3 regions of the Limnohabitans sp. TS-CS-82 genome follow, and region 3 is predicted to be linked to each of the others. Evidence: predicted binding sites of a transcription regulator. Region 3 holds the regulator's gene; each other region holds the start of a gene.

What was found. Region 3 encodes FNR, which switches genes on or off when oxygen is low (the NO sensors DNR and NnrR bind a similar motif). Its sites were predicted from a motif close to TTGATNNNNATCAA; they were not measured.
Region 1: C5F52_RS17915 (TraR/DksA family transcriptional regulator) is a predicted target of FNR. The motif match lies at 1,912-1,925, and genes of this name have one in related genera.
Region 2: C5F52_RS21620 (fatty acid desaturase) is a predicted target of FNR. The motif match lies at 1,639-1,652, and genes of this name have one in related genera.

The regions. Positions count from the first base shown of each region.
Region 1 is NZ_PTQX01000009.1:144,622-147,896, reverse strand. It holds gene C5F52_RS17930 (fumarylacetoacetate hydrolase family protein) at 1-596, shown strand, start outside; gene C5F52_RS17925 (VOC family protein) at 641-1,054, opposite strand; gene C5F52_RS17920 (hypothetical protein) at 1,099-1,467, opposite strand; gene C5F52_RS17915 (TraR/DksA family transcriptional regulator) at 1,494-1,859, opposite strand; gene C5F52_RS17910 (c-type cytochrome) at 1,996-2,742, shown strand; gene C5F52_RS17905 (c-type cytochrome) at 2,739-3,275, shown strand, end outside.
Region 2 is NZ_PTQX01000013.1:47,894-51,168, forward strand. It holds gene C5F52_RS21610 (phosphoglycerate kinase) at 1-71, shown strand, start outside; gene C5F52_RS21615 (surface-adhesin E family protein) at 72-443, opposite strand; gene C5F52_RS21620 (fatty acid desaturase) at 517-1,602, opposite strand; gene pyk (pyruvate kinase) at 1,840-3,273, shown strand.
Region 3 is NZ_PTQX01000007.1:121,573-124,847, reverse strand. It holds gene C5F52_RS15165 (sulfite exporter TauE/SafE family protein) at 1-23, opposite strand, end outside; gene hemN (oxygen-independent coproporphyrinogen III oxidase) at 23-1,411, opposite strand; gene fnr (fumarate/nitrate reduction transcriptional regulator Fnr) at 1,488-2,225, shown strand; gene C5F52_RS15150 (hypothetical protein) at 2,222-2,530, opposite strand; gene C5F52_RS15145 (FixH family protein) at 2,586-2,876, opposite strand; gene ccoG (cytochrome c oxidase accessory protein CcoG) at 2,883-3,275, opposite strand, start outside.

The DNA.
Region 1 (3,275 bases), on a different contig from region 3:
TTGAGGCCGAGGTGGCCGTCATCACGGGCGACGTGCCCATGCGCGCTACGCCCGAGCAAGCGCTGGGTCGCATCCGTTTGGTCATGATCGCCAACGATGTGTCGCTGCGCAACCTGATTCCCGATGAGTTGGGCAAAGGCTTTGGCTTTGTGCAAAGCAAGCCCGCCACCGCGTTCAGCCCCGTGGCGGTAACGCTCGATGAGTTGGGCGACGCGTGGGACAAAGGCCGTTTGCACCTCACTGTGCAGTCCACATGGAATGGCCGCAAGGTCGGCATGTGTGATGCGGGCCCCGACATGACGTTTCACTTTGGGCAGCTCATTGCGCACCTGTGCAAAACGCGCAACGTGCGGGCGGGCTCCATCATTGGCAGCGGCACGGTCAGCAACCAAGGCATCGAGGTCAAGGGCAAAAAAGACTGGCCCAAAGGCTACAGCTGCATCGCGGAAAAGCGCGCCATCGAAACCATTTTGGACGGCAAGCCCAGCACCGAGTTCATGAAGTTTGGCGACACGATTCGCATCGAGGTGAAGGGCAAAGATGGCCAAACCGTGTTTGGCGCGATCGACCAAAAGATCGTCGAACTAGAGGCGTAATTCAAAGTCGAAGCGTCAGGGGCGAGGCCTGATCGCTGCGTGCTTTAGGCGCCGTAAACCGTCTCTAAATTGGCAAACCCTTTGATTTCCAAGGGGTTGCCGAAGGGGTCCAGAAAGAACATGGTCCACTGCTCGCCGGGCTGACCGGCAAAGCGCAAATGCGGTTCTAAAACAAAGGCGGTGCCCGCTGCCTTGAGCCGCTCGGCCATGGCTTGCCAGTCGGGCAAATTCAGCACCAAGCCAAAGTGCGGCATGGGCACCAACTTGCCGTCGACATGGCCTGTGTTTTGGGTTTTCAAAGGCTCGCCCAAGTGCAGCGAGATTTGGTGGTCGTAAAAGTCAAAGTCCACCCACGTTTCGGTGCTGCGGCCCTCGGTACAGCCCAGCAAGTCGCCATAAAAATGGCGTGCGGTGTTGAGATCGGTGACGTTGAAGGCGAAATGAAAAAGGCTGCGCATGCCCAAAAGCATAGCAGCAGCCCTTGACCTCGTCAGCGCATGGTTTATGGCGTGACCGCGTTCCCCGCCATGCCATCGAACTTTTTGAAATATTGACGCGCCATGGCGACCACTTGGGCGTCGCTGGGGTGGTCGCTGACCACGCTGTCGATGATGTGCAGGCCAGTTTGGTGTTGCTTGCACCAATCTCGAAATTCGTTGCGCGCCAAGCCCGGGCCCGTCAACAACACCTCGTGCGTGCCGACCAAGGCTTTGGCAATGGCGGCATAAAACGCGGGCGTATCCAGCGGTTTGCCTTGGTGTTTGTGGTGGCTGCGCGATTTGATGCGTTGCGCCTCGGCGTGTTCGCGGTCAAACATCAGCACATGGGCTTCTTGGTAATCCATCCAAACGACGGCGTGAAAAGTGGTCATACAAAGCTTTCGGGGTTAACGGTGAGTTAGGGGTGGATGTGTTCGGCTTTTTCTTGGCAACCGATGCAGCGCGCCACGTCGGGCCACGCCTTCAGGCGAGCGGTGGCAATGGCTTGGCCGCAGGTGGTGCATAGGCCGTAGGTGCCCGCGGCCAAACGCTGCAGCGCATCGTCGATGTGGGTTAGTTCTTGGGTTTCGTGTTCGCTCAAGGCCAGCGCGATGTCGTGTTCGGTGATGGTCTGGGCATGCGAGTCTTGGGTGGGCGCAAATTGCTCGGCGGCCACTTCGGCGCGGCTGTGCAGGCCGCCACGTTGCTCGGCAATGCGCGCCAACACGTTCGCACGCAAGGTTTCAAGCATGCGTTTGATGCGGGTGGTTTCTGTCTGATCCATCAAAACTCCTTAAATTAGCACTTTGATGATGATCTTTTCGATATTTTGAGTTTTGATGTAAATCAACAAATGGCTGAACGGCCGGTTGAATTGGCGGCTCATGGCTCACGCGGCGCCATCTGAAAGAATGGGGGCTATGAAATTGATTTGGTTCGCCGCTTTGTGCGGCTTTTTGAGCACAGCCGCGCAGGCGTTTGACACCCCCATGGCCGAGCGCACGCGGGCCTGCACTTACTGCCATGGCGAGCAGGGCAAGGCGGGGCCTGACGGTTATTACCCACGCTTGGCGGGCAAGCCCGCGGGGTATTTGTTCAACCAGCTGCAAAACTTTCAGCAAGGCCGTCGCCAATACGACTTGATGGCGCGCTTGATCGAGCCTTTGCCCGAGGCCTATTTGCGCGACATGGCGCAGTATTTCTCGGGCCTCAAAGTGCCTTACCCCGCACCCGCCTTGAGCGCGGCCAGCGTGCCCCCCGCTTTGCTGGCGCTTGGACGCGCGCTCACTTTGGAGGGCGATGCCACACGTGGCGTGCCCGCGTGTGCGTCGTGTCATGGCGCGCAGCTCACGGGCGTGGCGCCCAACGTGCCGGGCTTGTTGGGCTTGCCCTTGGATTACCTGAACGGCCAGCTCGGTGCTTGGCAATCGGGCCAACGCCGCGCCCATGCGCCCGACTGCATGGCGCAAGTGGTGAAACGTTTGAACTCAGATGATTTGATGGCTGTGGCGCAATACCTCGCTCGCCAACCCTTACCCGCTGACACCTCCCCGGTGAGTGTGACCACCTTGCGCGCGAGCTGGACACAGCGCCCCGCCTCAGGCCATTTGCTCACCCAAGCCGGCTGGACCTGCGGCAGTGCGCCTTTGAACGGAGGCCAGCCATGAAGCGCGTGTTGCTGGTGATGTTGGCGGTGTGCGTGACGCTCACCGCGTGGGTGGTGTGGGACAACTTTGGCGATGGCGTAGACACCCGCGATCACGTCGTGGCGTCTGCCCAGCTTGACCGCGACGCTGCCTCTTTAGGTGCTGCGTCAGCCGATGCGGCGCAGCGTGTGTCAGACCGCGTGGCGCAAGGCGCTTACCTCGCCCGCGCGGGCAATTGCGTGTCGTGTCACACCGCGCCTGGGCAAGCGCCTTATACGGGCGGCCGTGCGCTGGAGACGCCCTTTGGCAAGGTCTACGCCAGCAACTTGACGCCCGATGCGCAAACCGGTTTGGGCACGTGGAACGCGCAGCATTTTTGGCGTGCCTTGCATCACGGCCGGTCCAAAGACGGTCGCTTGCTGGCGCCTGCCTTTCCCTACAACCACACCAGCTTGGTGACCCGTGCGGATGCCGATGCGCTGTTTGCCTACTTCCAAAGTTTGGCTCCCGTGGCCAACGCTGTGCCCGAGCACGCGTTGCGCTGGCCGTTTGGC
Region 2 (3,275 bases), on a different contig from region 3:
CTTTCTTGGAAGTGCTGGAAGGCAAGACCTTGCCAGCGTTTGAAATTTTGACCAAGCGCGCTGCGGGTTAATTACCAAGCACAAGCAAACGAAAACAACTGCCGGCTCATGCTGTCTTGGCTCACAGGGCGCCATCCCTCGGGAACAGGGAGTGACTTGATGGCAGGGCCGTTGCCCATCTTGTTGGGATGGCTGGTGGCGCTGAGGGTTTTGTACTTGCCTTCGGTGCAGTCGTAGTCGATGTTGGACTTGACCGATTGCTGGCCTGTTTTATCAGGGCTCGTCAGGTCGTACACCACCCAAACACGGCGGTTGTAACCCAGCTTGCTGATGGCGCTGGAGTCGATGTAGACGGTGGCCACTTCATTGCGCGTGACCGTCACCCACATGGCGTGAGACGCTGCAGAGGCAACGGCCAACAAAAGCAAAACGATGAGTTTCATGGGTGAGAAGCGTACAAGAAAAAGCCCCGCAAATTCGTGTGAACTTGCGGGGCTTTGAATCTGGCGATGGCGATTAGGCTGCTTTCATGGCACGAGGGCTTGTGACCTTGCCTTCGTATGTCATCCAGCTGTCCGTTTTGAAGTCATACAGCTTGCAGTCGCGGGCGGTTTGCACATACCAGCTCCAAGAGAAAGGCTGAACGATGATGCGTTCTGGCAGCAACTCTTCGAGTTTGCTTTGCGCTTGCTTCAACTTGTACAGAGGAATGCTCATGTCCAAGTGGTGCGCGGTGTGCTCCATGATGTGGTGCATCAGCGCGCCGATGTTGAATGGGAAGGTCAAGTGCACGGTGGTCGACACAAAAGGCGAAGCCTTTGACCAGCCGGTGCGCTCCTCGTGCCAAGACACGTCCACATGGGTGTGGTGCACGTACACCACGAAACCAATCATGGTCACCCAGAAGAAGAATGGAATGATCACGCCCATCAGTAAGATGTAGCCAATGGTTTGGCCTGTGGCCACTGCGGCCCAAGCCATGACAGCCACCCAAGCAGCGCCAAAGCCAGTGATGAGCCAGCAGTCTTTTGTGAAGATAGGGCGGCGTGTAGGCATGTTCTTTTCGTTGGGGAACACCATCTTGTTCCACCAGATTTCGATCATGTAGTACAGGCCAGGTGCCCAGCCGCTGCGGTACACGCGGTCTTTGAGCTTTTGCATGGGGCTCAGCGCTTCAAACTCTTCGGGGGTGTAAGGGGCCCACACGAAGTCGAAGTTTTTGAGGTTGGTGTAACCGTGGTGCACCACGTTGTGGCCGATGTCCCACAAGCTGTAGGCGGTCAACGAGGGCAAGAAAGCAATGCGGCCCAACCACTTGTTGAGGTTGCGGTGCGGTGTGAGGCTTTGGTGGCAAGCATCGTGGCCCAAGATGAACAAGCGGCCAATCACAAAGCCTGCGACGCAGCCGCACAGAAGCTTGGCCCACCATGCGTCAAAGTACACGGTGCCTGTCAACAGTGCTGCCCACAGCACGTAGTCGACGACGAGCATGACAATAGCCAGCGCTGTGGTGCGCTCAGCCAAAGGAATCAGCCACTCGCGCATGACTTTGCGGTGTGGCATGGGTTCGCCGGGAAGGATCGGTTGGATATGTGTGGTCATAGGAATTGAATCTTAGGTGGCCTGCGAAGATGCGCACTGATTTGCATCAACTGTTCACGCCATTATCGCTGCATACGCCAAAAAAGAGGGTGTTTACCCGTTGGTGGGTCAAGGCCATCGGTTAAAAAGAGACAAAAAGAATTCGTTCTTAAGGCCCTTAACCCTGCAACCCCATGCGCTGGGGCGCTTGAGGCGTGCAAGAATGAAACAAACAAAACACATACGGAGACAAAGAATATGGCACGTCACGCGACCAAAATTGTTGCTACTTTAGGCCCAGCTTCCAGCGACCCTGCATTGCTTGAAGCCATGATTCGCGCCGGCGTCAACGTGGTGCGCCTTAATTTCAGCCACGGCAAAGCTCAAGACCACATCGATCGCGCCCGTTTGGTGCGCGAAGCCGCAGCCCGTGCAGGCCGCGAAGTGGCCATCATGGCCGACCTGCAAGGCCCAAAAATCCGCGTGGGCAAGTTTGTCGATGGCAAGGTCATGCTGGAAAACGGCGCGAAGTTTGTGCTCGATGCCTCACGCACCGAGCCCGGCGATTTGCAAGGCGTGGGCCTTGACTACAAAGAGCTGCCACGCGATGTGAAGCCCGGCGATTTGCTGTTGCTCAACGATGGCTTGATTGTGTTGACCGTCGAAGCCGTGCGCGGCGAACAAGTGCACACCACAGTGAAGATTGGTGGCGAGTTGTCGAACAACAAAGGCATCAACAAACAAGGCGGCGGCTTGACCGCGCCTGCGTTGACCGCCAAAGACATGGAAGACATCAAAACCGCGATGAGCTTCCAAGCCGACTACCTTGCCGTGAGCTTTCCCAAAAACGCCACAGACATGGAAATGGCGCGCCAACTGGCCAACGTGGCTGGCGCTGAGTACAAACACAAGCCGGGCTTGATAGCCAAGATTGAACGTGCTGAGGCCATCCCGCTGCTCGACGAAATTTTGCGTGCCAGCGACGGCATCATGGTGGCGCGAGGCGACTTGGCGGTAGAAGTGGGCAACGCAGCAGTGCCTGCGCTGCAAAAACGCATGATCAAGCTGGCACGTCAGCACGACAAGGTGGTGATCACCGCCACGCAAATGATGGAGAGCATGATCACCAACCCTGTGCCCACTCGCGCCGAGGTGAGTGATGTGGCCAACGCCGTGATTGACGGCACAGATGCCGTCATGCTCAGCGCCGAAACTGCCGCAGGCAAGTACCCGCTGGAAACCGTGGAAGAAATGTCCAAAATTTGCGAGGCCGCCGAGGCTGCCGAGGACGTAGAACTGGACGCTGATTTCAAAGGCCAAACCTTCAACCGCATTGACCAAACCATTGCCATGGGGGCGCTCTTCACGGCACACCACTTGGGCGCCAAAGCCATCGTGGCCTTGACCGAGTCGGGCTCCACCGCGCTGTGGATGAGCCGCCACCGCATTCACATCCCTATTTATGCGGTGACCACCAAGGTGGCGTCGCAACGCCGCATGGCCTTGTTCCGCAATGTGCGCCCTTTGTTGATGGACACCAGCGCTGACCGCGATACCGCTCTCGCGCAAGCTGAAGCGCACTTGAAGCTGCGCGGCATCGTGGATGCGGGCGATGTGTACGCCATCACCTGTGGCGACCCGATGGGCACGCCTGGCGGCACCAACATGCTGCGTATTTGCGAAGTTCGTTAATG
Region 3 (3,275 bases):
GTGAGAGCCAAAGTTGTGTTCATCAGATGATTTTAGAGAACCTTGCGCGGTTCTTGTCGGCTTGCAGGTATTTGTCAAAGACCATGGCGACGCCACGCACAAAGAACCAACCCAGCTCGGTCACGTGAATGCCCGCATCGTCCATGGTCAACAAGCCCTGCGCTTGCATGGTGGCCAAGCTTTCCATCTCTGCTGCGAAGTATTTTTTGAAGTCCACCAAGTGCGCCAACTCGACCGATTCAAACAGCACGCTACCTTGGCACATCAGTGCCATGATGACGGTGCGACGCACCAAGTCATCACGCGACAAAGCCATGCCACGTGCCACGGGCAAACGGCCTTGGTTGAGCAAGTCGTAATACTCGTCCAAGGTCTTGACGTTTTGACTGAAGGTGGGGCCCACGCGACCGATGGAAGAAACACCCAAGGCAATCAGATCGCAATCGGGCTGCGTGCTGTAGCCTTGAAAGTTGCGGTGCAAGCGGCCTTGGCGCTTGGCCACAGCCAGCGCGTCGTTGGGTAAGGCAAAGTGGTCCATGCCCACGTACACATAACCGGCCTCCACCAACACACGCATCGCGCTGGACAACATGACCAGCTTCGAAGCCGCAGGCGGCAAGTCTTGCGTATGGATGCGACGCTGTGGCTTGAAGCGCTCGGGCAAGTGCGCATAGGCATACAAGGCAATGCGGTCGGGACGCAGTTGGGTGATTTTTTCCAAAGTGCGCTCAAAGGTTTCTGGCGTTTGCATGGGCAAGCCATAAATCAAATCGGCATTGACGGATTCAAAACCCAATTCGCGCGCAGCAGCAACCAAGTCAAACACTTGCTCAGCGGGTTGAATACGATGCACCGCTTTTTGCACGGCGGGCTCAAAGTCTTGCACGCCAAAGCTCAGGCGGTTAAAGCCCAGTTCCGCCAAGTGGGCCAATCGCTCACGCGTCACCGTGCGTGGGTCAATCTCGACCGAGTATTCACCGCCTGGCGCAAACTGAAAGTTGCGACGCAGCATGGCCATGAGTTGCGCCAACTCTGCATCACTCAAAAACGTCGGGCTACCGCCACCCAAGTGCAATTGAGACACCACTTGACCTTGACCAAGGTGCGCAATGTTTAGATCAACCTCGCGCTCAAGGTAGCGCAAATACTCTGCGCCACGCTCGTGGTGTTTGGTGATGATCTTGTTACAGGCGCAGTAGTAACACAGTGACTCGCAAAACGGGATGTGCACATACAGCGACAAGGGATAGGCTTTGGCGCCCACACCATCGCGGCGTTGCTCTAACGCTTGCAAATAATCGGCCTCACCAAACGCCTCCACAAATCGGTCTGCCGTGGGATACGAGGTGTAACGCGGCCCCGCCACGTCATAGCGCTGCAAAAGTTCTGGATTGAGGACAAGAGAATGCATAAGTTCACACCTAAATTTGCGCTCCATAATAGGCGTGCAGGCGCAGCAAAAAGTTGACCTGCATCAACACAAACGACTGTCAGACCCCATGAATTCCACCAGTATCAAAGTCGCCTGTTCCAATTGCAATTTGCGCGAACTGTGCATGCCTTTAGGCTTGAACGAGAGCGAGATGGAGCGTGTGGACGAAGTGGTGGCCACACGCCGCAAAGTGGCACGTGGTGACAACCTGTTCAGGAATGGTGACAAGTTCAATGCGCTGTACGCCATTCGCACAGGCTTCTTCAAAACACGCATCTCTGCTGAGGACGGCCGCGACCAAGTGACGGGTTTTCAAATGGCCGGTGAAATCATCGGTCTAGACGGCATCGTGAGCGACCACCACACCTGCGATGCGGTGGCACTGGAAGACGCCGAAGTGTGCGTGATGCCTTTTGATCGCATTGAAGAGCTGTCGCGCGAAATCACGTCCCTGCAGCGCCATGTCCACAAAATCATGAGCCGAGAAATCGTGCGTGAAAACGGTGTGATGTTGCTGCTGGGCAGCATGCGTGCAGAAGAGCGTCTCGCGGCGTTCTTGTTGAACTTGGTGCAGCGCCTGCACGCCAGAGGGTTCTCTCAGTCTGAACTCATTTTGCGCATGACGCGCGAAGATATTGGCAGCTACCTTGGGCTCAAACTCGAAACGGTGAGCCGCACGTTTTCAAAGTTTGTAGAAGACGGCGTCGTAGAAGTCAAACAACGCCATGTGCGCATTTTGAATGCCGATGCGCTCAAGCTCATCGTGAACGCACAAACCTGCCAACCTATTTAAACAGCGACAGGGTCGCAACACACCTCTTGCTTGGGGCAGCCATCAGGTCGCTCTGTTGGCACCATCGGGCAACGGTTCATTTCAAACGGTGATACCGACAGCAAGGTGGTCAATGCGCTGGAGGCTGCCGTGACCATCCAGAAAACAAAAAACGACAAGGTATAGACACCTTGTCGTGAGAGCTCAATAGGCTGACCAAACCATTGCATATCTTGCGGGTCTACAAACGCAAACACCAGCATTTCCAAAACACCTGCTACTAAAAAAGCAGGCCATGCAATCCACATCATTCGCTGAGCCAACATTCTGATTCTCCTAAACAGGAATGAGTTCAGTCTAGGCTCGAATGACAGCGCCAAGTCATGGGGTTTTCGCGGGGGTCTCTTGCTTGGCTGACTCAGCTTTGGGCGTCACCACATGGTTACGCGCCTGCATGGCGGGTGCCAGCTGCATGTCTTTTTCTGCCGCCAAGGTTTTGTTGATATCTAAGCCTCGGCGGTAATAGTCGTCGGCCACCACGGGGTCGGGCACGCGAATGGCAATCGCCAACGTGATGAATCCCGCCACAATGACCGCAGCAGGGCCCGCGATGATGAGCCAAACGTGACCATATTGCCACCATGCTTTGGTATCAGTTGTTTCTTGTTTCATGATGCATTACCTAGGAACGATGAACACAGATTTTTCGACCACAAACTCATCGGTACCCAAGGCCTGAACTTCAAACATGATTTTGTGCGAGCCACCCTCGACAGAACCATAAGGCACATCGGCACGCAACACAATCCAACGGGCTTGTGCAGGGTCCACCATGACTTCGGTATCGGTCGTGATTTTCAAACCTGGCAAACCTTTGACTGACAAGCGGTAAGTCTGAATGCTCTCCGCTGCGTTCATGATTTGCAGACGGTACACATTTTCAAGTGTGCCGTATTCCGTGATGCGCGACAAAGTCGAGCGGTCACGCACCACGTCAACCTTGAACGGTGTACGCAAGCTCAACGACACAAACAAGCCCACTGTCACAGCCAACAAGATCATGGTGTAGAT